Regions from separate parts of the Superficieibacter sp. genome, predicted to be linked through region 4. Evidence: predicted binding sites of a transcription regulator. Region 4 holds the regulator's gene; each other region holds the start of a gene.
What was found. The regulator CRP, encoded in region 4, controls carbon source genes, mostly activating them, when cyclic AMP is high. The targets are predictions, from matches to a motif close to ATGTGANNNNNNTCACAT.
Positions count from the first base shown of each region.

Region 1: the regulator CRP is predicted to act here: its motif matches at 4,467-4,484, upstream of uxuA (mannonate dehydratase).
Region 2: the regulator CRP is predicted to act here: its motif matches at 3,488-3,505, upstream of cdd (cytidine deaminase).
Region 3: the regulator CRP is predicted to act here: its motif matches at 3,126-3,143, upstream of ldtB (L,D-transpeptidase).

Region 1 covers NZ_DAMAPU010000005.1:158,359-165,609, reverse strand. Annotated here, with positions in the region: gene mepS (bifunctional murein DD-endopeptidase/murein LD-carboxypeptidase) at 130-696, opposite strand; gene RT197_RS11975 (phosphatase PAP2 family protein) at 1,126-1,827, opposite strand; gene RT197_RS11970 (GTP-binding protein) at 1,871-2,848, opposite strand; gene RT197_RS11965 (fructuronate reductase) at 2,908-4,374, opposite strand; gene uxuA (mannonate dehydratase) at 4,580-5,770, shown strand; gene yeiP (elongation factor P-like protein YeiP) at 5,837-6,409, opposite strand; gene RT197_RS11950 (YkgJ family cysteine cluster protein) at 6,560-6,814, shown strand; gene setB (sugar efflux transporter SetB) at 6,811-7,251, opposite strand, start outside.
Region 2 covers NZ_DAMAPU010000005.1:133,635-140,885, reverse strand. Annotated here, with positions in the region: gene mglA (galactose/methyl galactoside ABC transporter ATP-binding protein MglA) at 1-317, shown strand, start outside; gene mglC (galactose/methyl galactoside ABC transporter permease MglC) at 333-1,343, shown strand; gene RT197_RS11865 (hypothetical protein) at 1,394-1,570, opposite strand; gene sanA (outer membrane permeability protein SanA) at 1,700-2,419, opposite strand; gene cdd (cytidine deaminase) at 2,544-3,428, opposite strand; gene RT197_RS11850 (CidB/LrgB family autolysis modulator) at 3,559-4,254, opposite strand; gene RT197_RS11845 (CidA/LrgA family protein) at 4,251-4,649, opposite strand; gene dusC (tRNA dihydrouridine(16) synthase DusC) at 4,866-5,801, shown strand; gene yohP (small membrane protein YohP) at 5,838-5,921, opposite strand; gene mdtQ (multidrug resistance outer membrane protein MdtQ) at 6,149-7,251, shown strand, end outside.
Region 3 covers NZ_DAMAPU010000003.1:1,797-9,047, forward strand. Annotated here, with positions in the region: gene RT197_RS06815 (PTS transporter subunit EIIC) at 32-1,339, shown strand; gene RT197_RS06820 (GntR family transcriptional regulator) at 1,354-2,070, shown strand; gene ldtB (L,D-transpeptidase) at 2,110-3,030, opposite strand; gene RT197_RS06830 (ABC-F family ATPase) at 3,331-4,923, shown strand; gene RT197_RS06835 (Cof-type HAD-IIB family hydrolase) at 4,960-5,781, opposite strand; gene RT197_RS06840 (Rpn family recombination-promoting nuclease/putative transposase) at 6,040-6,978, shown strand; gene moeB (molybdopterin-synthase adenylyltransferase MoeB) at 7,127-7,251, opposite strand, start outside.
Region 4 covers NZ_DAMAPU010000017.1:64,933-72,183, forward strand. Annotated here, with positions in the region: gene RT197_RS19790 (NrtR DNA-binding winged helix domain-containing protein) at 29-748, shown strand; gene RT197_RS19795 (hydrolase) at 782-1,846, shown strand; gene RT197_RS19800 (YheU family protein) at 1,849-2,067, shown strand; gene RT197_RS19805 (phosphoribulokinase) at 2,092-2,961, shown strand; gene RT197_RS19810 (OsmC family protein) at 2,986-3,390, opposite strand; gene crp (cAMP-activated global transcriptional regulator CRP) at 3,696-4,328, shown strand; gene RT197_RS19820 (YccS/YhfK family putative transporter) at 4,380-6,455, shown strand; gene RT197_RS19825 (aspartate aminotransferase family protein) at 6,445-7,251, opposite strand, start outside.

The sequences.
Region 1 (7,251 bases), on a different contig from region 4:
TAAGCGCCGACGTTCTGGCGCGTCATAATAGCGCATTCTGGCGGGGGTTAAGAGCAAAAAAAAACACTGCAAGGCAGTGTTTTTTTTCGTTTCCTGTTGTCAGCCAAGGGAAAACCGACAACAGAAACATTAAGAACGGCTCAGGACGCGACGCGCTTCGTTATAACGCTTCTTCCAGTAAGGCTCGTCCATACTGGAGATGGTGACGCCGCTGCTGGTAGAGGCATGGACGAACTGGTTATTGCCGATATAGATACCGACATGTCGCCCTGTCGAACCGGCACGGAACAGAACCAGGTCGCCGGTGCGTAAATGACCACGCGAAACGGATTTACCCATTTCCTGCTGCTCATAGGTTGAGCGCGGAAGTTCCATATTAAACTGCTCGCGGAAAGTACGCTGTACGAAACCGGAACAATCAATGCCTTTTTTAGTGCTGCCGCCCAGACGATAGCGCACGCCCTTCCAGCTGGCATACTGATCCATCAGGCGTGACCTAACGTCAAGATTACGCACCATGGATTCAAATTCATCCTGAGAGGCTTGCAGTGAAGAGGTATCTTCAGGCACTGCATGCGTCTCAGAATGCATGTTTCTTGCTGTATTAGTCGAACTACATGCTGAAAGCAAAACTGCAACTGCTAACGCGGGGATGGCCCGCCAGATGTATCTCAAAATCGGCTGAGATGTGACCATGTTGTTTATTTTCCCTTGTAGTCCTTAACGAAAAGATCGTTATAAAAATGCCAACCGTGACGAGCCTAATTACCTGCGCACACCGAGACAATTCTTTCTGTGCAAATTTGTGCTGGAACGCACAAAATTATTCACGATGAGAATAATTTATCTCTGAGAGGCAAAACGTAAACGAGAGTACCCTATCACCTCATGCATTGCGAGTGCTTTTAATCGATTTTTTATATGAAAAAGTGATACAGAAAGTTAAAAAGGTGAATTGATTAAAAAATGATCTATTTTAGATAAAAAAACACCAATTCATCGACTTACGTAGATCTCATCGCGACGAGAAGAGGATTAAGTGGTCTGAGCAGCGCACGAAAGGCTAAAAAAACCAGAAGCGATATCTATTAGCAAGTGTTAATTGTGGTTATTTATTTGTTGTATTTATGTTTCTTTTCTGCCGGGTAAATAGCGCGCCATAACACAAATCATTTTATCGCTGACAGGCGTTAGCAGGATCCACGGCAGACCGATGAGTACCGATGATAATGAACCAATAACAATATCGGTTAACCAGTGAGCGCCGATCATCACTCGCGGAAAAGCGAAAATAACAAATATCACCAGCGAGAGCAGGAATGTTTTCAGGCCAAAATAGCGCCACATAAAGGCGCTGAAAATCAGCAGCATCATACCGTGGTCGCCGGGGAAGCTGTCTTTCGACGCGTCTTTGGTCGAAATGTGCAGCACGTCGCTGACCCGCAGGATATCGGTAAAGAACAGTGTCGGGCTGGCGCGCTTGACCGGCATCAGCAACTGCGCAAGCTGATTGACAATAACGGCCGTCAGCAGCATGACCAGCCCGATAATCACAATCCGGCGGCGCTCTGACGGCCCGCTACGCAGCCAGAAGCGGAGCATCAGACAACCCATCGCCAGCAGGGAGCAGGCGTCAAAAGCACGATTATTGACGATAGCCAGAAACCAGACAAAGGCACGATGATCCGCCAGCGCATGGTTGAAAAAATGAAAAACGGCCGCGTCGAGCGCGAACCAGAAACCGTGGTTTTCCGGCAGATACCAGCACAGAAAGAGCGCAAATCCTGCCGCATTCAGCAGCAGGATTGAAGAGAGTCGGGTTTTCATTTTAAGGCCACGTGAGTTAATAACGAACGAAACCTTAGCGGTATCAGCTTAAACGTAGCTTCAACAGTGACGTTTGCAACGCGTTCCAGTCAGCGTCGGCATCGCTAATCAGTTCAATCCGGCTGTCCGGTGGGGCGACGTTCTGCGTTTCGATATGCAGATCCTGTCCCTGCCGGTTGATGCGCACCAGGCCTTCGGTTATCCGCATCACACCTTTTACCCGATCCACCGGCGCGAGCCTCGCCCATTCCAGCAGGCCAATAGTGTCAAACCGGGTATCCGCATCAAAAACCCAGCCGCAGGACTGGTAGCCCTGCCCGCTGTTAAGGCTGCGCCGCCAGCGCTGGTGCTCCGGTAAACTCAGTGCGGCAAGCCCCTTAGTCCGGGCGTGCGCGTGGCTGTGTCCGCCTGCGTCAGGCAGCTCAGCCTTATTCAGACGCGGTTTGTCCAGCAGAGTGGGGGAGATTTTGCCCTGCTCGCTGTGGATCAGTTCGCGTGTACCACCAAAATTTTGCCACCAGTTTTCCAGCGCTTTTTCGCTGGTTTCACTGGCCCGATCGCTTTTATTCGCCACGATGATATCGGCGGCGGCCAGCTGGTCACGGAAGTTCTCATTATTTAGCGCTTTTTCGTCCAGCAGCAGACGCGGATCGAGAACGCAGAGGGTGGCCTGTAATTCAATCCACGGTTCATAAACCGGCGCGGTGAGAAGGTCGAGGGTCTGCTTCGGATGGCCCAGCCCGGTAGGTTCAATCAGCAAACGGTCGGGTTTTCCCTGACGCAGCAGCGTGTTCAGCCCTACCTGCATCGGCAGGCCATTTACGCAACACATGCAGCCGCCGGGGATCTCTTTGAGCAGCGCACCGCTTTCGGCCAGCAGCGTGCCGTCGATGCCAACCTCACCAAATTCGTTGACCAGAACGGCCCATTTTTCATTCGCGGGTTTATGCGCCAGCAGATGCAGGATCGAGGTGGTTTTCCCGCTGCCGAGAAAACCGGTGATGAGATTGGTTTTGGTCACGTAAGCTCCGTACAATATAACAAATTTGTCACAGCTTACTCTACTCTGCGCGGCGAGATCTAATCGTTCAGCACGTCGATAATCGCCTGCCGCGCGCCGTTTTCTGCCAGACATTGCCAGGCGTGCTGAATCGCGGCGACAAATTCCGCGTTCTGCGGTAAATCAGCGGCGAAAATCTCCTTTAGCGTCAGCAGGGCGGCCACGCGCTGGTCTTCACTGCTATTGGTGACCAGCGGGTGAATTTTTTCTGCCAGCGGATCGCGAACATCAATGGTATTACCCGCTTCGTCTTTTCCGCTGACGTAGCGCATCCAGCCCGCAATGCCCAGTGCCAGCAGCGGCCAGCGGGTGCGACGCTGCAAATGTACGCGCACGCTGTCCAGCATCCGCTGCGGCAGTTTCTGGCTGCCGTCCATCGCAATTTGCCAGGTACGATGCTTCAGCGCAGGGTTGGCAAAACGGGCGATCAGACTGTCGGCGTAGGCATTAAGATCGACGCCGGTAATGCTGAGAGTGGGAGCCTGCTCGTCGGACATCAGACGACGCGCCGCCTGGCGAAACGGGGTGTCCTCCATACAGTCGCTGATATGCTGATGCCCTGCCAGATAACCCAGCCAGGCGAGAAAGGAGTGGCTGCCGTTGAGCATCCGTAGCTTCATCTGCTCCCACGGCATCACGTCGTCGACCAGCTGTACATCAGCGGCTTCCCACGCCGGGCGACCGGCAACAAAATTATCTTCCACCACCCATTGAATAAACGGCTCGCAGCTAATCGCACACGGGTCGAAGACGCCCGTTTCAGCCGCGATTTCAGCCAGTGCTTCGTCCGTGGCGGCGGGAACAATGCGATCCACCATGGTTGCCGGAAAAGTGACGTGCGCTTCAATCCATGCCGCCAGTTCAGCCGAGCGTTTTCGTGCCATCCCCAGCACCGCGTTTTTCACTACGTGGCCGTTATCAGGAATGTTATCGCAGGAGAGCACGGTAAAAGGCGCAAGTCCGCGCTCGCGGCGACGTGACAGCGCTTCCACCAGAATGCCCGGCGCAGAATGGGGTTCAGCCGGATTTTGCAGATCGTGAACGATACGCGGCTGGGTTTCATCAAGACGCCCGGTTGCCGGATCGATGCAGTAGCCTTTTTCGGTAATGGTTAAGGAAACAATCGCCACCTGCGGTTCACAAAATTTCTCAATAATCGCCGCCAGCGAATCCAGCTTCGCGTTCAGGCATTCATTGACCGCACCAATAATTATCGCCGTGTTACCCCGCGCGCCTTTTTCCAGCACGGTATAAAGATGATCCTGCTGACGTAGCTGGCTCATAAGCTGGTCGCCGCTGAACAGACTGATTTCACAGATCCCCCAGTCGCCGCCTCTGGCATTCAGCACCCGGTCGGTAAGCAGCGCCTGGTGCGCCCGGTGGAATGCGCCAAAGCCGAAATGGACAATGCGTGAACGAAGCTGCTGACGATCGTACTGCGGTTGTTGCACCTTGTCGGGAAGCGGAGTTGAGGCGATAGTTTCCATTATGCGTACACTCTATTAACTAAGAATTAACAAGCGACAGTGTAAAGTTATATGACAGCAAAATGAATTGGTGTGCCTTAAATATGCGGGGAATGTGAGCTGGATCAATCAATGACCGGGAGCAAATTGACGTTCCGCAGGAAGCATGTATGGTAGTCATCATTAAATGGTTTTAATTGGTATAACAACTTGAGAGGGTGAGGCGATGGAGCAAACCTGGCGTTGGTATGGACCAAACGATCCGGTATCTCTGGACGATGTGCGTCAGGCTGGCGCAACTGGCGTAGTGACCGCACTGCATCATATTCCGAATGGCCAGGTCTGGCCGGTGGAGGAGATCAAACAGCGTCAGGCGCTGCTGGCGGAAAAAAGCTTAACCTGGTCGGTCGTCGAAAGCATTCCGGTGCATGAAGAGATCAAAACCCACTCCGGCGACTGCGCGACCTGGATCGCAAATTATCAACAAAGCATCCGCAATCTTGCCGCCTGTGGGATTGATACCGTGTGCTACAACTTTATGCCGATCCTCGACTGGACGCGTACCGATCTCGAATATACGTTGCCGGATGGTTCAAAAGCGCTGCGTTTCGATCAAATCGCCTTTGCCGCGTTTGAATTGCATATCCTGAAGCGCGACGGTGCCCGTGCCGATTACAGCGAGCAGGAGCAACAGCAGGCGCAGGCGTATTTTAACGCCATGAGTTCCGCTGATATCGAAAAGCTGACGCGTAATATTATCGCCGGGCTGCCGGGGGCGGAAGAAGGTTATACCCTGGATCAGTTCCGCGCGCGCCTGGCGGAGTACGATCGAATTGATAAAGCGCAGCTGCGTGAAAATATGGCGCATTTCCTGCGGGCGATTGTTCCCGTGGCGGAAGAGGTGGGGGTCCGCCTGGCCGTTCACCCGGACGATCCGCCGCGTCCGATCCTCGGCCTGCCGCGCATCGTTTCTACCATCGATGATATGCAGTGGCTGAAAGAGACCGTCGACAGCATTAACAACGGCTTTACGATGTGTACCGGCTCCTACGGGGTGCGCGCCGATAACGATCTGGTTCGCATGGTCGAGACCTTCGGCGATCGCATTCATTTCACCCATCTGCGGGCCACCTGCCGGGAAGAGAACCCGAAAACCTTCCACGAAGCCGCGCATTTGCAGGGCGATGTGGACATGGTGGCGGTGGTGAAGGCCGTGCTGACCGAAGAACTGCGGCGTAAGAAAGCGGGCGATCTGCGTCCGATCCCGTTCCGCCCGGATCACGGACATCAGATGCTCGATGACTTGCGTAAGAAAACCAATCCGGGTTATTCCGCAATCGGTCGTCTGAAAGGTATGGCGGAAGTGCGCGGCGTTGAGCTGGCACTGAAACAAACGCTGTTTCCTGAACTGCTGTAAGCCATAAAAAAAGCGATAGCGGCGGCTGCCGTTATCGCTTTTCACATCCGTTAAAATTGCGCCAGATTAATCAGCGCGGCCCATAAAACGGCGCTCTTCAATATGAATACGGATCTTCTCACCGATGGTCAGATATTCCGGCACCTGAACAACCAGGCCGGTCGCCATTTTTGCCGGTTTAGTCCGCGAGCTGGCGGAAGCGCCTTTGATGCCCGGTGCCGTTTCGATAATTTCCATGTCCACCGTCTGCGGCAGTTCCAGCGCTAACAGCTGGCCGTCCCAGGTCAGCACCTGCATATCCGGCATACCGCCTTCCGGGATAAACAGCAGCTCTTCTTCGATCTGATCTTTGGTGAAGGTATACGGGGTGTAGTCTTCTTTATCCATGAAGACATACTCGTTACCGTCAACGTAAGAGAAGTCAACGAAACGGCGGGTCAGGGTCACGGTATCAAGAATATCGTCGCCCTTAAAACGTTCTTCTACCTTCAGGCCGGTGCGAACGTCGGAAAAACGCATTTTGTACAGCGTTGCTGCGCCACGGGCGCTGGGTGACTGAATATCAATGTCTTTGACAATCAACAGTTTGTTGTTGTAATTCAGCACCATACCTTTTTTAATTTCATTCGCTCTTGGCATTGCAATAATCCTGTTTACGGAGGTGTATAAAATATCGCGTCAAGGTACTCGTGACGGGGCTTTCAGGCAAGTGGAATTGACGTGTTTTGCTATCACTGCGCCAAAGGTGATACTGTGTGATGTGTTGCCTGCCCATCAAAGAGAAAACCTATGCAGTGTCGAGCGGACTGCGGTGCCTGTTGTACTGCGCCTTCTGTTTCCAGTCCGATCCCCGGTATGCCGGACGGCAAACCGGCAAATACGCCCTGCGTTCAACTGGATGCGCAGCTACGCTGTAAAATCTTTGCTTCACCGCTACGTCCAAAAGTCTGCGCCGGGCTACAGCCTTCCGCTGAAATGTGTGGACGCACGCGCGACGAGGCGATGACCTATCTGATTGACCTCGAAATCCTGACCGCGCCCTAAACGTCTTTAATCCGCATCAGGCAGGCAAACCCGGCCACGCACATGACCAGCGCGATCCAGAAAACCGCATGGTAGCTCCACAGCTCCGCCACAATTCCCGCCAGCGATCCGGCGATAATCCAGCCCACACGGGTGGTATTGCTGTACAGCGTGGTGGCTGAACCCGCCTGACCAGGCATCAAATCCTGAAAATAGAGCATTCCGATGCCCGCCAGAATACCGATGTAAATGGCGTTCAGCAGTTGCATGGCAAGCAGAAGGGCGGGGGTGTGGACCGTCAGCATCCCGACATAAAATATCAGCCCGGCGACAACGGCAATGCGCATTAAAAAGCGTTTGCCGAATCGTCTGGCGTAATAGCCAGCGATCAGCATGGTCGGGATTTCCAGCCCGGCAGCCGTACCCATCATCAGGCCCGCCAGTTTTTCCGGCAGGTG
Region 2 (7,251 bases), on a different contig from region 4:
CGCAGATTGGTTCGCTTTCCGGCGGCAATCAGCAGAAGGTGGTTATTGGGCGCTGGCTGTTAACCCAGCCGGAAATCCTGATGCTTGATGAACCGACGCGCGGTATCGACGTCGGCGCGAAATTCGAAATCTATCAGTTGATCGCTGAACTGGCTAAAAAAGGCAAAGGGATCATTATTATCTCTTCAGAAATGCCCGAACTGCTGGGGATCACTGACCGTATCCTGGTAATGAGCAATGGTCTCGTTTCTGGAATTGTTGACACCAAAACCACAACGCAAAACGAAATTCTCCGTCTTGCGTCTTTGCACCTTTAAGATCAGGGGCTTCTCATGAGTGCGCTAAATAAAAAGAGTTTTCTCACTTATCTGAAAGAGGGCGGTATTTACGTCGTTCTTTTAGTCTTACTGGCTATTATTATTTTCCAGGACCCCACGTTCTTAAGCCTGCTGAACCTGAGTAACATTCTTACCCAGTCATCGGTGCGTATTATTATTGCTCTGGGTGTCGCCGGACTCATCGTTACCCAGGGGACTGACCTTTCTGCCGGACGTCAGGTTGGTCTGGCGGCGGTGGTGGCCGCCACCCTGTTACAGTCGATGGAAAACGCTAACAAGGTTTTCCCGGAAATGGCGACCATGCCGATTTTCGTGGTGATCCTGATTGTCTGCGCCATCGGTGCCGTTATTGGTCTGATTAACGGTATTATCATCGCGTACTTAAACGTGACGCCGTTTATTACCACTCTGGGTACGATGATCATCGTTTACGGTATTAACTCCCTGTATTACGATTTCGTCGGCGCTTCACCGATTTCCGGTTTCGACAGCGGCTTCTCAACGTTCACCCAGGGATTTGTCGCGCTGGGCAGTTTCCGTCTCTCCTACATCACGTTCTATGCGCTGATTGCCGTCGCTTTTGTCTGGGTCCTGTGGAACAAAACGCGCTTTGGTAAAAACATTTTCGCCATCGGCGGCAACCCGGAAGCGGCAAAAGTCTCAGGGGTAAACGTTGCGCTGAACCTGCTGATGATTTATGCGCTCTCCGGCGTGTTCTATGCCTTCGGCGGGATGCTGGAAGCCGGACGTATCGGTTCGGCAACCAATAACCTCGGCTTTATGTACGAACTGGATGCAATCGCGGCCTGCGTGGTGGGCGGCGTGTCATTCAGTGGCGGCGTGGGTACCGTGCTGGGTGTGGTCACCGGTGTGATCATCTTTACCGTTATTAACTACGGTTTGACCTACATCGGTGTTAACCCTTACTGGCAGTACATCATCAAGGGCGGCATTATTATCTTTGCCGTCGCGCTGGATTCTCTGAAATACGCGCGTAAGAAGTAATTTTCTGGTGGATCAGCCCGGCAGCAAAACTGCCGGGCTTTTTATTTTTCTCATTCCAGTAACGACGCTAATAATGTCTTAGAGGCGGGCACCAGGCCGACAACCAGGCCAAACGGCTTAAAGGCTTTATTTACGATCTCAACGGAGTAATTCCCTTTATCATTTTCAATTTCAGACAGGGTTTTACGTGAGACCGATACTAAATCCGCATAGGCTGCCTGCTGCAATCCGAGAACATCGATACGGCGAACTTTCTTCGCGGATTACGCTTTTTTTATTCTGCCTGCGCAACCTTTCCACGGTTTCCCTGACGTCGGCCATTTTTTATCTTCTATGTAACCTATATCACACAAAGACTATTTGCTGCTTTTGGCCTGCATTTCCAGCAGTTGTTCTGGCGTGACGGCCGGGTAGCCCTGGGTGTCTTCCGGGATTTCATGGCGAGTGGGGATGGGGATAAGCGGTCCCAGAAAGCGCGGTTCGCGTTTGAAGATATAGAGATCGGCCAGCGCGCCGAAGCGGGCACCGAATTCACGCACGCGAACGCTCCACATATCTTTTGGCGACGGCACCGCATAACATTGCGCCTGGATGCCCATATGCAGGGCGATAAACAGCGCGCGCTCGCAGTGGAAACGCTGGGTAATGATAATAAAATCGTTGGTATCGAATACTTTTCGGGTGCGGACGATGGAGTCCAGAGTGCGGAAACCGGCGTAGTCCAGCACGATATCCGCCGGATCGACGCCAGCGGCAATCAGATCCTTACGCATGGTCATCGGTTCATTGTAGCTTTGCAGAGCATTGTCGCCGCTAAGCAGCAGATAGTTTACCTTGCCGCTGTTATAGGCGTTTAACGCGCCCTGAATGCGATAGCGATAATACTGATTAATCACGCCGGTGCGATAATACTTCGCCGTACCAAGAACGACACCGACCTGACGCCAGGGCAGATCCTGCAACTCATCGTAAATATAGGGAGAGGTTTTCCAGCTCATCCAGCGGTCAAGGCCGAGCACCGTTAACAGCAGTAAGCCGATCAGGACTAACAAACTGTATAACAAACGCTTTAACATGGACCTGACCTGGCGATGGCTAAAATTTTATTCAGGCTACTTTACCCGTCGGGTAAGCGCAAGAAACGGACGTTCAACTGAAGGGATTTTCACCAATGCGGGCCGCAAAGCCCGCATTAAGGGATTAGCTAAGCTGAATACGTTCAATATGCTGGCAGCCCAGCGCCCTGAGCGTGGCTGAAGTAGCATCCCACTGGATGAGCGAAGCATCAGCGTGCTCAGCCAGGATTGCCCGCTGGATATCCGGGTAATCATAACCGTTCAGGCTCAGCAAATTCAGCGCGCCCTGAAGCGGTGGCAGGGAAGGGTTGAAGGCGGCGTTCTCCGCGTAGCTGCCGCTAAAAATGGTGCCGTCGCGGCACTCCAGCGCGACGCCGGAAAAGGCGTTGCTGTACGGGGCATGACTGCGGCTGGCGGCACGAATGGCAGCCTGCGCCAGCGCATCGCCCTGCAGCGCGTAGCCCCGATCCTGCTCGTCCATCAGCAGCGTTTTAATTTCCAGATCTTTGGGGCCGAAGGCATCCGGCAAATAATGGCCCAGCGTATGCGCCGCACGTCCCGGCAAATGAATATAAATATCCAGCCCGCTGTTCAGCTCGTTCATAAACTGGCGGCAATGACCGCACGGCGTGTAGTTAACGGTAATCGCCTTCAGGGATTTTTCACCGCGCAGCCAGGCGTGAGTAATCGCGCTCTGCTCGGCATGGACGGTTTGCTGCATCGTCGCGCCGTGGAACTCCATATTGGCACCGAAGTACCAGTTGCCGCTGATCCCGCGCGCAATCGCACCGACGTTGAAATGGGATAAACCGGCACGCGCGCAGGCGGCGGCGAGCGGCAGGAGCGCGAAAGCCAGCGCGTCTTCGTCCATGCCCGTTGCGCTTAACAGTGACGAAACCTGCCCGGCGCTGAGCATCGCAGGAAAATGCTCCTCATCCAGCAGCGGAGCCAGCGCGGACTGCACCTTAGCCGGAAGCTGCGCAAAAGCAGATTGAAAACGGTGATGCATGGAGTTGCCTCATAACAATGTAATGGGATCGTAGTTTACGAGGCGTCATGGAATTTGTAACGTGATCCAGATCTCATTATTTATGCAACTCATGCAATGAAACTGAAAATTGCGCGACGCATCGCAAATTTTAGCCAATTACTGCCAGGATCAGCGGAAACAAAAACGGGGCAAGAAGCGAAGTAATAATGCCGCAAATGACCAGCGCCAGGGAGCTGAACGCGCCTTCCTGATAGTCCAGCTCCGCGCAGCGCGCCGTACCCAGCGCGTGCGAAGCGGTGCCCATCGCCAGGCCGCGCGCCGCTTTGGTCCGAATGCCCATAATATTAAGCAGCGTATGCCCAAACACCGCGCCGAGGATGCCGACGAAAATCACGCAGACGGCGCTGATGGCCGGAATACCGCCAATGCTGCCACCCACTGCCATCGCAATCGGCGTGGTGACTGATTTTGGCAGCACCGAGGCCGCAATTTCTGGCGTGGCTCCCATCAACAGCGCCACGCTGGTGCCGGTGATCATCGCCACCACGCTGCCCACAAAGCAGATCGTAATGATGGATTTCCAGCGGGCGCGGATCTGGTGCAGCTGCTCATAAAGCGGAAAGGCCAGCGCAACCACGGCAGGCTGGAGAAGATCGTTAAGGATTTTACTGCCCTGAAAATAGCGGTCGTAGGAGATACCGGTCAGCAGCAAAAACGGGATAATCACCACCATCGCCACCAGCAGCGGGTTAAGCAACGGCATTTTAAACCGGGCGGCAAGTTTACGTGCTGCGAAAAAGACCACCAGCGTCAGCGGTAATGACCACCACATATTCGCCATCATTTTTTATTTTCCTTCTGTCCGACGATTTTACGTTCACCGTGTACCAGATGGGAACTCCAGCTCACTACCAGAAAAACAACCAGCGTACTGATCGCGCAGGAGACCACCACCGGGCCAAACTGCGCCCGCAGTACATCAAAATATTGCATCACCCCGACGCCAATCGGCACAAACAGCAGCGCCATATAGCGGATCAGAACATAGCAGCCAGGGTTAACCCATTGCGCGGGCAAAATTTGCAGCGCCAGCAGGACGAAGAGGATCAGCATCCCGATAATGCTGCCGGGAATGACGATCGGCAGAAGAGACGCGATATAAATGCCCGCGTACAAACAGGCGTAAATGAGGACAAATGCGCGCAGGTATTGCCAGATAATCGTTAATGTTTTACTCATGGTATCAGTCCTTGCCGAAACGCATTCATCATACAATTAAAGCCAAAAGTGTGCTACCGATCACATCATGAATTCGAAGCATAGCTGACATAGATGGCTGGAACATTGGGCAAATGTCCTTATCAGCTTAGTCGATTCCGTTACGGCAACGGGCTGGCGCTTTAAACCCTGGCGCAGAGGCGCTAACATAGCGCCTCTTTTTTTACGGGTAAAGATATGCGTGTACTTCTGGCACCGATGGAAGGCGTGCTCGACTCGCTGGTGCGCGAGCTGCTGACTGAGGTTAACGATTACGATCTGTGCATCACCGAATTTCTGCGGGTGGTGGATCAGCTCCTGCCGGTAAAATCGTTTTATAAACTTTGCCCGGAACTTCATCACCAGAGCCGGACATCTGCCGGTACGCTGGTGCGGATTCAGTTGCTGGGGCAGTACCCGCAATGGCTGGCGGAAAATGCAGCCCGCGCGGTGGCGCTCGGCTCGTACGGCGTTGACCTCAACTGTGGCTGTCCGTCGAAAGCGGTTAACGGCAGCGGTGGCGGGGCGACGCTGCTTAAAGATCCCGAACTTATCTATCAGGGTGCAAAGGCGATGCGTGAAGCGGTGCCTGCGCATTTACCGGTGACGGTTAAAGTCCGCCTCGGCTGGGACAGCGACGATCGTCAGTTTGAAATTGCCGATGCCGTGCAGCAGGCGGGCGCAACGGAACTGGTGGTTCACGGGCGCACGAAAGAAGACGGCTATAAAGCGGAACGTATCAACTGGCAGGCGATTGCCGCAATTCGCCAGCGGCTTTCTATTCCGGTGATTGCCAACGGTGAAATCTGGGACTGGCAAAGCGCGCAGGCGTGTCTGCAAACCACGGGCTGTGACGCGCTGATGATTGGTCGCGGCGCGCTGAATATCCCGAATCTGAGCCGGGTGGTGAAATACAACGAGCCGCGAATGCCGTGGCCAGAAGTGGTTGAGCTACTGCGTAAGTATTCACGTCTGGAAAAGCAGGATGATACAGGCCTGTATCACGTGGCGCGCATCAAACAGTGGCTGGGGTATTTGCGTAAAGAATATGATGAGGCGCTGGCGTTGTTCACCGCCATCCGCACGTTTCAGGATTCGGCGTCTATCGCGCGGGTTATTGAGCACTGGTCATAAAACGGTTATCGCCCCCGATTACGGGGGCGATAATCATCAGAAAATCATCTTAAATACGCCTGTCACCACCAATAATCCGATCAGAAAGATAATCAAAACAGCCCATAGTAAAATTTTCATCGCGCAGTCCTTCTTTGTTGTATTCGCATCAAGTATAGGAACGCTATGAATAATTTTCCTCCCCTCGTTAAAAAAATGTAAACAAATTAACGTGCTAATTATTTGTTTGGTGAATAATTTTCCAGGTGTTTCATTCTATTTCTGGTTATGCATTGCCACGCGTTACTAAAAAAAAATTTCCTCTGCCACGTAATCTTCCCGCCTCTTTTTTCATGTAAAAAAACGCTATGAACCGTCTCTTTATTCTGGCCGGACTGCCGCTGGTTTTCGCTCTGACGGCCTGCGCGCCCTCGCACGACGTTACCTCATCCATGACAGCAACCACACCTGCCTCGTCCGTTAATACTTCGCTCCCCGCCGCGCTGCAAAACGGCTGGCCGGAAAGTCAATGGTGGCTGCAATATCAGGACCCGCAGCTCAACGCGCTGATTGCGCGTGCGTTAAGCAGCTCACCGGATTTAAACGTCGCGCAACAGCGGATCGCGCTTGCCGAGGCGCAGGCCAGAATGGCGGAAGCCGCCAGCGGTCCGGCGCTTAATTTCTCTACCGACATCGAGCGGCAAAAAATGTCGGCTGAAGGGCTGATGGGGCCGTTCGCCTTTACCGATCCGGCTGCTGGCACCACCGGGCCGTGGTACACCAACGGTAACGTGGGTTTAACCGCTGGCTGGGATCTGGATCTGTGGGGGAAACATCGGGCGGAACTGGAGGCGCGGATCGGCATGATCCGGGCGCGTGAAGCTGAACTGCAACAAACTCGCCAGTTGCTCGCCAGCAGCGTGGCGCGGCTGTACTGGGAGTGGCAGACCGAAGCGGCGATCCAGCAGGTACTGAAAGATATCGAAAAGCAGCAGCAGACCATCGTCGCGGTTGATCGCGCGCTTTATGAGCACGGGATCACCTCATCGGTTGAAGGCGTCGATACCGATATCAACGCTGGCAAAACGCAGCAGAAGCTGGCAGAAGTTACCGGAAATATGAAAATGATCGAAGCGCGACTGCTGGCGCTGACCGATAGCCAGTCCTCGGCACTGACACTACAGCCGGTGACGCTGCCGACGGTACAGACGCAGATGCCCGCCAGACTGGGCTACGAGTTGCTGGCGCGGCGTGCGGATTTACAGGCTGCCCACTGGTACATTGAGGCTTCGCTGAAAGAGGTGGACGCGGCAAAAGCGGCTTTTTATCCCGACGTTAATCTGATGGCATTTCTCCAGCAGGATGCGTTGCATTTAAGCGATCTGTTCCGTCATTCCGCGCAGCAAATGGGCGTGACCGCCGGGCTGACGCTGCCGATTTTTGACAGCGGACGGCTGAACGCCGGTCTTGA
Region 3 (7,251 bases), on a different contig from region 4:
TTCTTCAGGCTATCAAAGAAAGGGTTCTGCTATGTCTGATGCAAATATGCAGTCGTTAACCGATCGTTTTGTCGATATTTCCGCCCGCATCGCCGGGCAGGTCCATTTGCGCTCCCTGCGCGATGCCTTTGCCGCCATTATGCCGATTTTTATCCTCGCCGGGCTGGCGGTGCTGGTCAACAACGTGGTGTTTCCGTGGGTGATGGACGGGGAGACGCTGACGAGATTTAAACTCTGGGGCGATGCGATTATTAACGGGACGTTGAATATTGCCGCCCTGTTAATTGCTCCGATGATCGCCTGGTCGCTGGCGCGCAATAAGCATATCGATAATCCGGTTTCGGCGGTGATCATCGCCATCTGTAGCTTTATTATTATGATGCCCATGCAGGTTGAGCTGGTGCCGGTAGGTGATAAAGCCACCGTCAATATTACTCAGGTGCTCACCTTCGCTAATATCGGCACGACCGGTATTTTTGCCGGGGTGATTATCGGCCTGCTCTCCACCGAGATTTTTATTCGCATCGCGGGCATCAAGCGGCTACATATTTCGCTGGGCGAAAACGTGCCTCCGGCGGTCAGCCAGTCGTTCTCGTCGCTGATCCCGACGATCCTCACGCTGTCGCTGTTTGCGATTTTTGCCGCGCTGCTGGCGAATTTTCTGCATACCGATCTGATCCATCTGATTACTACCCTTATTCAGCAGCCGCTGCGCCTGATTAATACCAGTCTGCCGGGCACCCTGTTTATTTACAGCTTTGGCAACTTCCTGTTTACCCTCGGTATTCATCAGGCAGTGGTCAATAGCGTGATCCTCGAACCGTTCCTGCTGATTAACACCAATGAAAATATGCTGGCGTTCGCCAACGGCCAGCCGATCCCGCATATCATCAACAACATTTTCGTGCCGACGTTTGGCATGATCGGCGGCACTGGCAGTACTTTCTCATTGCTGATTGCGATTTTTATTTTCTCGCGGCAGAAAGCCTCGAAGCAGGTGGCGCGGCTGGCGATTTCCCCCGGCCTGTTTAATATCAACGAGCCGGTGATTTTTGGTCTGCCGATTGTGTTTAACATTCCGCTGATGATCCCCTTCGTCCTGCTGCCCGCCATCGGCATTTTGTTCGCCTGGATTTGTACTACGCTTGGGCTAATGTCGCGCTGCGTGGTGATGATCCCGTGGACCACGCCGCCGGTGCTCAGCGCCTGGCTGGCGACAGCGGGGGACTGGCGCGCCGTGGTAGTGCAATTGATCATCATCGTCTTTGGTGTATTCTTCTACCTGCCGTTTCTCAAAGTGGCGGAGAGAGTGGCAATGAAAAACAGCGGGATCGACTGATAAAAGGAAGGGCAATGGCAGCGAAGTACATCCAGATCGCGCGGGAAATCAGGCAGCGAATTATCAGCAAGCAGTATCCCGCGAGCGAGCCGTTGCCCGACCAGTTTGCGCTGGCGGCAGAGTTCAGCACCAGCCGGATGACCATCCAGCAGGCAATGCGGCAGTTAATTGTTGAAGGGCTGGTTTACACCCGGCAGGGGCAGGGGACGTTTATCCGCAAAAATTTCTACCAGCTCTCCCAGTGGGACCTGGTGGGCAGCGACTACTTCGGTGCGACCCAGACCTGGCAGGACAAAGGCACCGTCAGCAGCCTGGTGGTGCGCTTCGAACTGCGTTTCCCCAGCGAAAAAGAACAGACGTCGCTGCTGATTAATGCCGATGCGCCAGTCTACGATTTTATCCGCCTGCGCCTGCTCAACGGCGAGCCGATGTCGCTTGATGCCACCATTATGCCGGTGAGCCTGGTGCCAGGGCTGAATAAATCCCATCTTGAAAGCTCGGTCTTTCGCTATATCCAGCAAACGCTGGGGCTAAAAATCATGGGGTCGTACCGGGTGGTGCGGGCCTTAAAGCCTGACGCGCTGGATATGCAGTATCTGAACTGCGAGCAAACCGATCCGGTGATGGAGGTGGAGCAGGTGATTTATCTGGAGGATGGTACGCCGCTGGAATATGCCCACTGTCATTATCGTTACGATCACAGCGGAATTGTCATCGTCAATAACGGCTAGCAATGATGCCGGGCAGCCTTGCGCCGCCCGGCAAAACTTTTAGTTCAGGCGAACCGGCATCCCGGAGCGATTCTGAATCGCCTGATCCAGCACGTTCTGATCGACATCGGCCTGATCGGTGACTTTTCTCACCGCGTTAGTCAGCGTTACCGGCACGATTTCATCACCGTTAAACTGCGCTTCGGTGGTGGACAGCGGGTTATGCACTTCGACATAGCGGCTGCCGTCCGGCTCGGTGGTGGATTTCACCGGCTCATCGATAAACTGTACGCGCGTACCGACCGGCACGTTCTGGAACAGGAACTTGATGTCGTCGTTACGCAGACGCACACAGCCGTGGCTCACGCGCAGGCCAACGCCGAAGTTGGCGTTAGTGCCGTGGATCGCGTACAGGCGGCCAATATAAAGCGCATACAGGCCCATCGGGTTATCGGGTCCGGCGGGCACGACGGCGGGCAGCGGCTGACCCGCAGCGGCGTATTCGGCGTGCATTTTAGCGGTCGGCGTCCAGGTCGGACCCGCTTTTTTGCGCTCAACTTTGGTCGTCCAGGCAATAGGCGTGTCTTTACCTAACTGACCGATACCGATAGGCAACACGATGACGGTGTTGGTGCCTTTCGGATAGTAATAAAGACGCATTTCAGCGCTGTTGATCACGATGCCTTCATGCACGGTGTCCGGTAGGATCAGCTGCTGAGGGATATTCAGCACGGTGCCGCCCTTCGGCAGATAGGTATCTACGCCAGGGTTCGCTTCCAGCATATTGGAAAGCCCCATCTGATACTGCGCCGCAAAGTATTCCAGCGGCTGTTTGTTATCGTCAGGGATCATAACGACCTGATTTTCGCCGATTAAACGGCTGCCATCGGTCGGCAGTGGATAAGTGACGGCTGAAGCTGTTTTGCAAAAGCCCACGACAGCCAGCGCCGCCGCAAAGAGAACCGTAAGTTTCATTTTCATGTTATGCAAGATACCAGTGCCACAGGCTGTTGGTTTAAAAGTCTGACTATCATTGGGAGCGCATTATATGTGCATTCCGGTTTGCTGGGAAACAGATGTGTGCAAAATCACACTTTTTTCCCTTGCATACATTCTAGCCGCAAATGCAGGCGACTGATTTTAATTCAGAATCCTGGCATAATTCGCTCTCCCGTTGCGCTGTAAAAGCCCTCACCTGGCGCGGGGGAATTTCAATCCGTGATAAACAGGTGCGAAAGTGGCATAATTAGCGGTTTGTCACATCTTTTTCAGGAATTACGCGTGTTAGTTTCCAGTAACGTCACCATGCAGTTCGGCAGTAAGCCGCTATTTGAAAATATTTCCGTCAAGTTCGGCGGCGGCAACCGTTACGGCCTGATTGGCGCGAACGGTAGCGGTAAATCCACCTTTATGAAGATCCTCGGCGGTGATTTAGAGCCGACATTGGGCAACGTTTCTCTCGATCCAAATGAGCGCATCGGTAAGCTGCGTCAGGATCAGTTTGCCTTTGAAGAATTCACGGTGCTCGACACCGTGATCATGGGGCACACCGAGCTTTGGGAAGTGAAGCAGGAGCGCGACCGCATTTATAGCCTCGCTGAAATGAGCGAAGAAGACGGCTACAAAGTGGCCGATCTTGAAGTGCTGTACGGCGAGATGGACGGTTACTCCGCCGAATCCCGCGCCGGAGAATTGCTGCTCGGCGTCGGCATTCCGGTTGAACAACATTATGGCCCAATGAGCGAAGTCGCTCCCGGCTGGAAGCTGCGTGTGCTGCTGGCACAGGCACTGTTCTCCAACCCGGACATCCTGCTGCTTGATGAACCGACCAACAACCTTGACATCGACACTATCCGCTGGCTTGAGCAGGTGCTCAACGAGCGCGACAGCACCATGATTATCATTTCGCACGACCGTCACTTCCTTAATATGGTCTGCACCCACATGGCGGATCTGGACTACGGCGAACTGCGCGTGTATGCGGGCAATTACGACGAATATATGACCGCGGCGACCCAGGCGCGCGAACGTCTGCTGGCCGATAACGCCAAGAAAAAAGCCCAGATTGCCGACCTGCAATCCTTCGTCAGCCGTTTTAGCGCCAACGCCTCTAAATCTCGTCAGGCGACTTCCCGTGCGCGTCAGATCGATAAAATCAAGCTGGACGAAGTGAAAGCCTCCAGCCGTCAGAACCCGTTCATCCGCTTTGAGCAGGACAAAAAACTGTTCCGCAACGCGCTGGAAGTGCAGAAAGTGGCGAAAGGCTTTGAGAGCGGTCCGCTGTTCAAAGATGTCAATCTGCTGCTGGAAGTGGGCGAGAAACTGGCGGTGCTGGGGATCAACGGCGTCGGTAAATCCACCTTCCTGAAAACGCTGGTGGGCGAGCATGAGGCTGACAGCGGCACGGTGAAATGGTCGGAAAACGCGCGCATCGGTTACTACGCCCAGGATCATGAATATGAGTTCGAAAACGATCTGACGGTGTTCGAATGGATGAGCCAGTGGAAGCAGGAAGGCGACGATGAGCAGGTGGTGCGCAGCTTCCTCGGCCGTCTGCTGTTCAGCCAGGACGACATCAAAAAACCGGCGAAAGTGCTTTCCGGCGGCGAGAAAGGCCGGATGCTGTTCGGCAAGCTGATGATGCAAAAGCCCAATATTCTGGTGATGGATGAACCGACCAACCACCTTGATATGGAATCCATTGAATCGCTGAACATGGCACTCGAAATGTACGAAGGCACGCTGATTTTCGTCTCCCACGACCGTGAATTCGTCAGTTCGCTGGCGACTCGCGTACTGGAAATCACCCCGGAGCGCGTGGTGGACTTCAGCGGTAACTACGAAGATTACCTGCGCAGTAAAGGCGTCGAATAATCAATGCCAGAAATAGCCACGTCAGTGGCTATTTTTTTATTGGTATTCATTAAACGGCGGGGTGTTATCCAGCACTGCCTGAATCACATTCAGCGCACCGTGATGGTTATTATCGTCGGTTGTATAGCGAGCTATGGCTTTAATATTTTCACCCGCGTTACCCATGGCAAAAGAGTAATGCGCCATTTTCAGCATTTCGGCATCGTTACCGCTGTCGCCAATGGTGACGCAATCCTGCGGGGATAAATTCCAGCGTTTAAGTAAACGGGTAATACCGTTAGCTTTATGCAGACCGGGAATAATTAAATCAATAAAACCAAAGCCGCTGGCGACCGGCTTCATTACCCCGTCGAGTGAAACGTGCAGGGCATCAATAAGCAGCGGAATTTGCTCGTCCGGCAGGTTCAGAGAAAATTTAAACAGCTTATCGTTAATTTCGCCGTAGTCTTTGATGCGTTTAAGGCGGTAATAATGCTTAGACATCAGCTCAATAAATGCTTCCGGCGCGTTATCGCTGACGTATGCGCTTTCCAGACCGCAGGCAACAAAATTCAGCGTCGGATCTTTAAGCAGCTCGCCAATCACAATCTGCGATTCATGCTGGGTTAACTCACCGTGAAACAGCTCTTTTCCATGCTCATAAACCAGCGCACCGTTTTCAGCCACGTAGGAAATGGCGTCACGAACTTCCGGGAAAAAAGAAATTAACTGGTAATACTGGTTGCCGCTGGCGACAACAAACTCAATCCCGCGCTGCTGCAACTGGGCAAACTGGGCTAAAAAACGTTCGCGGTCATACTCTTTCGCATCACTAAGGAAAGTTCCGTCCATATCGGTGACGATAACTTTAACGGTCATAAACAGGCTCCTGGCTAAAACGGCAACGCGATGTATTTTAATGACTCAGCCGGGTAATGCACACATAAATTACCAGCCAACACGGGATAGATCGCGCTTGATTACGCATTCTGCGTACTGTATTCCACCAAAATGAACCCGTTACATACAGGCGCATTCTTCTCTGAATCCGCTACGCAACTCTGCAAAATCCCGAATGCCGTTGATCCCCGACCAGGGATACAGTCATCGCACCTGATGACCCGGTGACGGAACGCCATGACACACGCAACCACTTCTACACCGCATGATGCGCTGTTCAAACAATTTCTTTGCCATCCCGACACGGCGCGGGATTTTATGGAGATTCATCTGCCGCCCGCGCTGCGCCAGCTTTGCGACCTGAACACGCTGCGGCTGGAGCCGGGGAGTTTTATCAAAAAGGATATGCGCGCGTACCATAGCGACGTGCTTTGGTCCGTCAATACCCGCGCCGGGAAGGGGTATATCTATGTGCTGATTGAGCATCAAAGCTCGGAGGAGGAGTTAATGGCCTTCAGGCTGATCCGCTACGCGCTGGATGCCATGCAGCGTCATCTGGACAAAGGCTATAAAAAACTGCCGCTGGTGATACCGATGCTGTTTTATCACGGCAGCGTCAGCCCTTATCCACACGCGATGTGCTGGCTGGATGACTTTGCCGATCCGACCCTGGCACGCCAGATTTATACTCAGCCTTTTGCGCTGGTAGATATCACCGTCACGCCGGATGACAACATTATGCAGCACCGGCGCGTAGCCTTGCTGGAACTGATACAAAAACACATCCGCCAGCGTGATTTAATGAGCCTTCTTGAGCAACTGGCCTCGCTTCTGGCGTTGGGATACACTACCGCTATCCAGCGCGAAACGCTGTTTAATTACCTGCTGCGATGTGGCAATGCGCCTGATTTCAGTGTGTTTTTCCGCCAGATCGCCGAACGCTTACCGCAACACAAGGAGGAACTAATGACCATTGCTGAACAACTGCATGAAGCTGGCTGGCAGAAGGGGATACGTGAAGGGGAGCTAAAAGGAGAATTAAAAGGAAAGCTGAAAGGACAGCAGGAAGAAGCCATGCGCATTGTTCGCACAATGCTTGAAAATGGCCTGGATCGTGAAACCATATTGAAATTGACCGGGCTTTCCGCCGAACTATTAACGGCTAACGGCCTCTGAACGATCCCCCTGGCGCGGGCATCAATCCGATCGGTGCCTACTTATGCTTCACAGCGTGTGACATGCCCTGGGTGAAACAGGGCTTTTGCAGCACGACAGGCGTAAGATCCGCAGGCACTTAGCGAGTCTTCCCGTGACAAGAAACGGTTTACTCTCCCCCGCACACCTCGCACCCCGGATTACGCATCAGCTTCATTTCCCGAAACTGGCAGGTCATTGCGTCGTACATGACGATTTTTCCGGCGGCGGGGGTGCCGTAGTGCGCCAGCAGTT
Region 4 (7,251 bases):
CCTTTTCCACGACGATCTGAGACGGCAGATGATCACCGAAGCTGAGTACCTGAAGAATTACGACGCCACCCGTTTTCCCTCGCCGCTGGTGACGGTGGACAGCGTGCTGTTTACCCTGCACGAGGGAAAACTCTGCGTCCTGATGGTAGAGCGCGCCAGTCAGCCGCAGCAGGGATGCTGGGGATTGCCGGGCGGGTTTATCGATATCGCCCGTGACCAGCACACGCGCGACACCGCCCTGCGTAAGCTCACCGAAAAAACCGGGGTTTCCCCGTCGTGGCTGGAACAGCTTGATACCTTTTCCGGCCCGGATCGCGATCCGCGCGGCTGGAGCCTGACCATCGCCTGGTTTGCGCTCATCGCCTGGGTGGATTGCGCGCCGCATATTGCGAGCGTCAGCGATGCCCGCTGGCTGCCGGTAGACGAGCTGGACGGTTACGCCCTGGCATTTGACCATCAAAAGATTATTGAGACGGGCCTGCACCGCCTGCGGCAAAAGACGATGTACTCCCTGCTGCCGGTTTATTGCCTGCCTGATACCTTCACCCAGGCGCAGCTTCATGAGGCAACGGAAATTATCCTCGGCCAGCCGATCCAGCGTAAAAGCCTGATCCGCCGCATTGAAGCCTCCGGGATGCTGGAAGAGACCGGCGAAAGTGTGGCGACCGGGGCACGCAAAGCGCGGCTCTGGCGACGCAAACCGGACGTCGATATTCATCTGTTTTCGCGTAATCTGCTTGCCGACTAGCGGCGATTACCGTCAAATGCATAAACCGTAGTGATGAAAAGCGGTATATTACCGCGCCACTTTCTTAACATAATCCGTGCTATGGCCCACATTTCATCTGACGAACATTTCGCCACACAGGGCGATACACGCGTTTTCCACCCGATGCCGGGCGCGCGAAATCCGCATCTGCAAACCATGCTGCCACGCCTGCTGCGCCGCAGGCTTCAGTTCACCCCGGTCTGGCAGCGTCTGGATCTGCCGGACGGTGATTTTGTCGATCTGGCGTGGAGTGAAGATCCGTCGCAGGCGCAGCACAAACCCCGGCTGGTGGTCTTTCACGGGCTGGAAGGCAGCCTGCATAGTCCTTACGTCCACGGCCTGATCCAGTCTGCCAGCGAGCAGGGCTGGCTGGGCGTGGTGATGCATTTTCGCGGCTGTAGCGGCGAGCCAAACCGCCTGAACCGCATCTATCACTCCGGCGAAACGGAAGACGGTAGCTGGTTTTTACACTGGCTGAAACGCGAATTCGGCCCCGCGCCGACCGCCGCCGTGGGCTATTCACTCGGCGGTAACATGCTGGCGTGCCTGCTGGCGAAAGCAGGCGCGGACGCGCCGCTCGACGCCGCCGTGATTGTCTCCGCGCCGTTTGTGCTGGAAGCGTGCAGCTACCATATGGAAAAAGGCTTTTCCCGCGTTTATCAGCGCTATTTGCTTAACCTGCTGAAAGGCAACGCGTCGCGAAAACTCAAAGCCTATCCCGGCACCCTGCCGATTGAGCTGGCGCAGTTGAAGCGCGTGCGCCGCCTGCGCGATTTTGATGACTTGATCACCGCACGCATCCACGGTTTTGCTGACGCGATTGATTACTATCGTCAGTGCAGCGCCATGCCGTTACTTAATCAGATCGCTAAACCGACGCTGATCATCCATGCTAAAGACGATCCTTTTATGGATCACCACGTTATTCCCGATCCCGCCACCTTACCGCCGCAGGTTGAGTACCAGCTTACCGAGCACGGCGGTCACGTTGGCTTTGTCGGCGGTACGCTGCGCCGCCCGGAAATGTGGCTGGAAAAACGCATTCCCGACTGGCTGAAAACCTATCTCGGAGCCTGAAGATGATTATTCCCTGGCAGGATCTTGACCCTGTAACCCTCGATAGCCTGATCGAAAGCTTTGTCTTGCGTGAAGGCACCGATTATGGTGAACATGAGCGCTCACTGGCGCAAAAAGTCGCCGACGTAAAGCACCAGTTACAAACCGGCGAAGCCGTGCTGGTCTGGTCAGAGTTGCATGAGACGGTCAATATCATGCCTCGCAAGCAGTTTCGCGGCTAAATAACTGATAATCAGGGAGTAGCTATGTCTGCCAAACATCCGGTGATTGCGGTCACAGGCTCCAGCGGGGCAGGAACCACCACCACCAGCCTCGCCTTTCGCAAGATCTTTGCCCAGCTCAGCCTGCACGCGGCGGAAGTCGAAGGGGACAGTTTCCATCGCTACACCCGCCCGGAAATGGATATGGCGATCCGTAAAGCGCGCGATCTTGGTCGGCACATTAGTTATTTCGGCCCGGAGGCGAACGATTTCGGCCTGCTGGAACAAACCTTTATTGAATACGGACGGTCGGGCACCGGGCAGGCGCGAAAATACCTGCATACCTATGATGAAGCAGTGCCGTGGAATCAGGTGCCCGGCACCTTCACGCCGTGGCAGCCGCTGCCGGAACCGACCGACGTGCTGTTTTATGAAGGACTGCATGGCGGCGTGGTGACGCCGCAGCATGACGTCGCCCGCCATGTTGATTTGCTGGTGGGCGTGGTGCCTATTGTTAACCTCGAGTGGATCCAGAAACTGATCCGCGATACCAGCGAGCGTGGGCATTCGCGCGAGGCGGTGATGGACTCGGTGGTGCGTTCAATGGAGGACTACATTAACTTCATCACCCCGCAGTTCTCCCGCACCCATATCAACTTCCAGCGGGTGCCGACCGTTGACACCTCCAACCCGTTTGCCGCCAAAGGCATCCCGTCGCTGGATGAAAGCTTTGTGGTGATCCACTTCCGCAACCTCGAAGGCATCGATTTCCCCTGGCTGCTGGCGATGCTGCAAGGCTCATTTATATCTCACATCAATACTTTAGTGGTGCCGGGCGGGAAAATGGGGCTGGCGATGGAGCTGATCATGCTGCCGCTGGTTCAGCGGCTGGTGGAAGGCAAAAAAATCGAATAGCCGGGCGCGAGGCCCGGCGACGGATCAGGCAACGTTCACTTCGTATGAATGGGTAATATTCACGGCTTTTTCCAGCATCAGCGCTACCGAACAGTATTTCTCTGCCGAGAGGTCTACCGCGCGGGACACGGCGCTGTCTTTCAAATCGTGACCGGTGACGATAAAGTGCAAATTGATATGGGTGAACAGGCGCGGGGCCTCTTCACGGCGCTCTGAGGTCAGTTTCACCTCACAGTGGGTAACCTCCTGACGCCCCTTTTGCAGGATCGACACCACGTCAATCGCACTGCATCCGCCTGCCGCCATCAGCACCATTTCCATCGGGCTGGGCGCTTTATCACCGGAGTTACCGTCCATTAAAATCTGGTGGCCGGAAGCCGACTCGCCCAGGAACGTTAACCCTTCAACCCACTTCACTCGCGCTTGCATATTCATCAACTCCCGTATGGCAATTTTCTTCCCAGATTACGCGCACATAACAATTCTCGCAACGGAAGGCGACCTGCGTCATGCTGAAGCGAGACACCAGGAGACAGGCGGCAAAAGCTATGCTAAAACAGACGGGATGCTACAGTGATATATTGACTTAGTGCATGTATGCACGGGTCATCAGATACACGGCTGCGGAACATACCGACAGTCAGCTTCCCCGCCAGAGGGAAGGACACGATTGCAACCCCGGAGGCAACGTCATTTAGCCGCCGGAGATAGTTTATAACAGAGGATAACCGCGCATGGTGCTTGGCAAACCGCAAACAGACCCGACTCTAGAATGGTTCTTGTCTCATTGCCATATTCATAAGTACCCATCAAAGAGCACGCTGATTCACCAGGGTGAAAAAGCGGAAACGTTGTATTACATCGTTAAAGGCTCCGTGGCAGTGCTGATCAAAGATGAAGAAGGGAAAGAGATGATCCTTTCTTATCTCAACCAGGGCGATTTCATCGGTGAACTGGGCCTGTTTGAAGAAGGTCAGGAGCGTAGCGCCTGGGTGCGGGCCAAAACCGCCTGTGAAGTCGCAGAAATTTCCTACAAGAAATTCCGTCAGCTGATCCAGGTTAACCCGGACATTCTGATGCGTCTTTCAGCGCAAATGGCGCGTCGCTTACAGGTCACGTCTGAGAAAGTGGGCAATCTCGCCTTCCTTGACGTAACCGGCCGCATCGCGCAGACGCTGCTTAACCTCGCCAAACAGCCGGACGCGATGACTCACCCGGACGGTATGCAGATCAAAATCACCCGTCAGGAAATCGGCCAGATCGTTGGCTGCTCGCGTGAAACCGTCGGCCGCATTCTGAAAATGCTGGAAGATCAGAGCCTGATCTCCGCACACGGTAAAACCATCGTCGTTTACGGCACCCGCTAAGTTCGTTCACCGGCGCATTCCACTGCGAATGCGCCGGTTTCGTTATTCTCTATGTGGCGCAGGCTGATCTATCACCCGGAAGTGAATTACGCACTACGACAAACCCTGGTGCTCTGTTTGCCCGTGGCTGTCGGTCTGATAATCGATCGGCTTCAGTATGGCCTGCTCTTCTCGCTGGTGCCCGCCTGCTGCAACATCGCCGGTCTGGATACCCCGCACAAACGCTTTTTCAAACGTCTGATTGTCGGCGGCTCGCTGTTCGCAGGCAGTAGCCTGGCGGTACAGCTTTTGCTGGCGCAGGGCGCGCCGCTGCCGCTGGTGCTTACCGCGCTGGCGCTGATCCTCGGCGTTACCGCGGAAATCAGTCCGCTGCATGCACGTCTGCTCCCGGCCTCATTAATTGCAGCCATTTTCACGCTTAGCCTCGCGGGGTCCGTTCCGGTCTGGCAGCCGATGCTGCTCTACGCGACGGGTACGCTCTGGTACGGTTTATTTAACTGGTTCTGGTTCTGGCTGTGGCGCGAACAGCCGCTGCGCGAGTCGCTCAGCCTGCTTTACCGCCAGCTTGCCGACTATTGCGAAGCCAAATACAGCCTGCTGACCCAGCATGTCGATCCGCAAAAAGCCCTTCCGCCGCTGCTTGCCCGCCAGCAAAAAACGGTCGATCTCATTACCCAGTGCTATCAACAGCTGTACATGCTGTCGGAGAAAAAACACCATAACTACAGGCGGCTGCGCTGGATGTTCCAGATGGCACTGGATTTGCAGGAACATATTTCGGTCAGCCTACACCAGCCGGAAGAGGTACAAAAGCTGGTAGAACAAAGCCATGCGGAAGCGGTGATCCGCTGGAATGCGCAAACCGTTGCCGCCCGTCTGCGGGTGATGGCGGACGATATTCTGTACCATCATTATTCTGGCCGCTTCAATATGGACAAGCAGATCGGCGCGCTGGAGAAAATCGCCCGTCAGAACCCGGATAACCCGGTGGGTCAGTTCTGCGCCTGGCACTTTAGCCGTATCGCCCGCGTGCTGCGCACCCTGCGTCCGCTTTATCCGCGTGATTTAATGGCCGACCGCCAGCGCCGTCTGCCGCTGTGGGCGGCGCTGAAAAGCTATTTATCGCTGAAGTCCCCCGCCCTGCGCACCTCGGCGCGTCTTAGCGTCATGCTCAGTATCGCCAGCCTGGCGGGAAGCGTTCTCCACCTGCCGAAGCCCTACTGGATCTTAATGACCATCATGTTCGTCACCCAAAACGGCTACGGTGCCACGCGGGTGCGCATTCTGCATCGAACGCTTGGCACGCTGGTGGGGCTGGTCATCGCCGGGGCGACGCTGCATTTTAACGTCCCGGACGGTTTTACGCTCTGCGCCATGTTGGCGATCACCCTTATCAGCTATCTGATCCTGCGCAAAAATTACGGCTGGGCGATGATCGGTTTTACAGTCACGGCGGTGTACACCCTCCAGTTGATCAATCTTAACGGCGAACAGTTTATTCTGCCGAGGATGATCGACACTGCGCTGGGCTGCCTGATTGCATTCGGCGGCATGGTCTGGCTGTGGCCGCAGTGGCAAAGCGGCCTGCTGCGCAAGAACGCAGACAGTGCGCTGGAGGCGGACCAGGAGGCACTGCGGCTGATTTTAAGCGACGATCCGCAGGCTCCGACCCTGGCGTACCAGCGGATGCGGGTCAACCAGGCGCATAACGCGCTGTTTAACTCGCTGAACCAGGCCATGCAGGAGCCGGGATTTAATAGCCGGTATCTGGAAGATATGAAACTGTGGGTCACGCACAGCCAGTTTATTGTCGAGCATATCAACGCCATGACCACGCTGGCACGCGAGCACAATATGCTGACGCCGGATCTGGCGCAGCGTTATCTGCAATCCTGTGAAATTGCGCTGCAACGCTGCCAGCAGCGGCTGAAATCTGACGGGCCGGGCAGCGCGGGGGATGTCAATATTCTCGAAGCGCCGGACGCCGCCCCGCAAGGGCCGTTAAGCACCATGGAGCGGCATCTGGAGCGCATTCTGGGGCATCTGAACACCATGCATACCATTTCGTCGGTAGCCTGGCGTCAACGCCCGCATCATGGGATTTGGCTCAAGAGAACTAAGCGTTAACCCGTTTCGCCACCGCCTGCGCGAAGCGTTCCAGCCCTTCGTGAATATCCGCCTCTTCTACCACCAGCGACGGGGCAAAGCGCATTACGTCCGGTCCGGCGTTCAGCACCATCACGCCTTCCTGCGCGGCGGCATACAGGAAATCCCGCGCACAGCCTTTGTACTGCGGCTTCAGCTCTGCGCCAATCAGCAGGCCCATTCCACGAATATCGCTGAAAATAGCGTATTTCTGGTCGATTTTTTGCAGATGCTCAACAAAAATCTGCCGTTTGGCGTTTACGCCGTCGAGCACGTGCGGCGTATTGATGATATCGAACGCCGCGCCCGCGACCGCGCAGGCCAGCGGGTTGCCGCCGTAGGTCGAACCGTGCGATCCGGCATGAAAGGCGCTGGCAATATCCTGGGTGGTTAGCATCGCGCTGATCGGAAAACCGCCGCCGAGCGCTTTGGCGCTGGTGAGAATATCCGGCGTCACGCCGTAGTGCATATAAGCAAAGAGATCGCCGGTGCGCCCCATTCCGCATTGCACTTCGTCAAAGACCAGCAGCGCCTGATGCTGATCGCACAGTTCGCGCAGCCCCTGCAAGAATTCCGGCGTCGCCGCCGTCACGCCGCCCTCACCCTGAATCGGCTCGACCACTACCGCGCAGGTATGATCGTCCATTACCGCTTTTACCGCGTGCAGGTCATTAAACGGGACGTGAATAATGTCAGCCGGTTTTGGACCAAAGCCGTCGGAGTATTTGGGTTGCCCGCCGACCGAGACGGTAAACAGCGAACGTCCGTGAAATGCGTT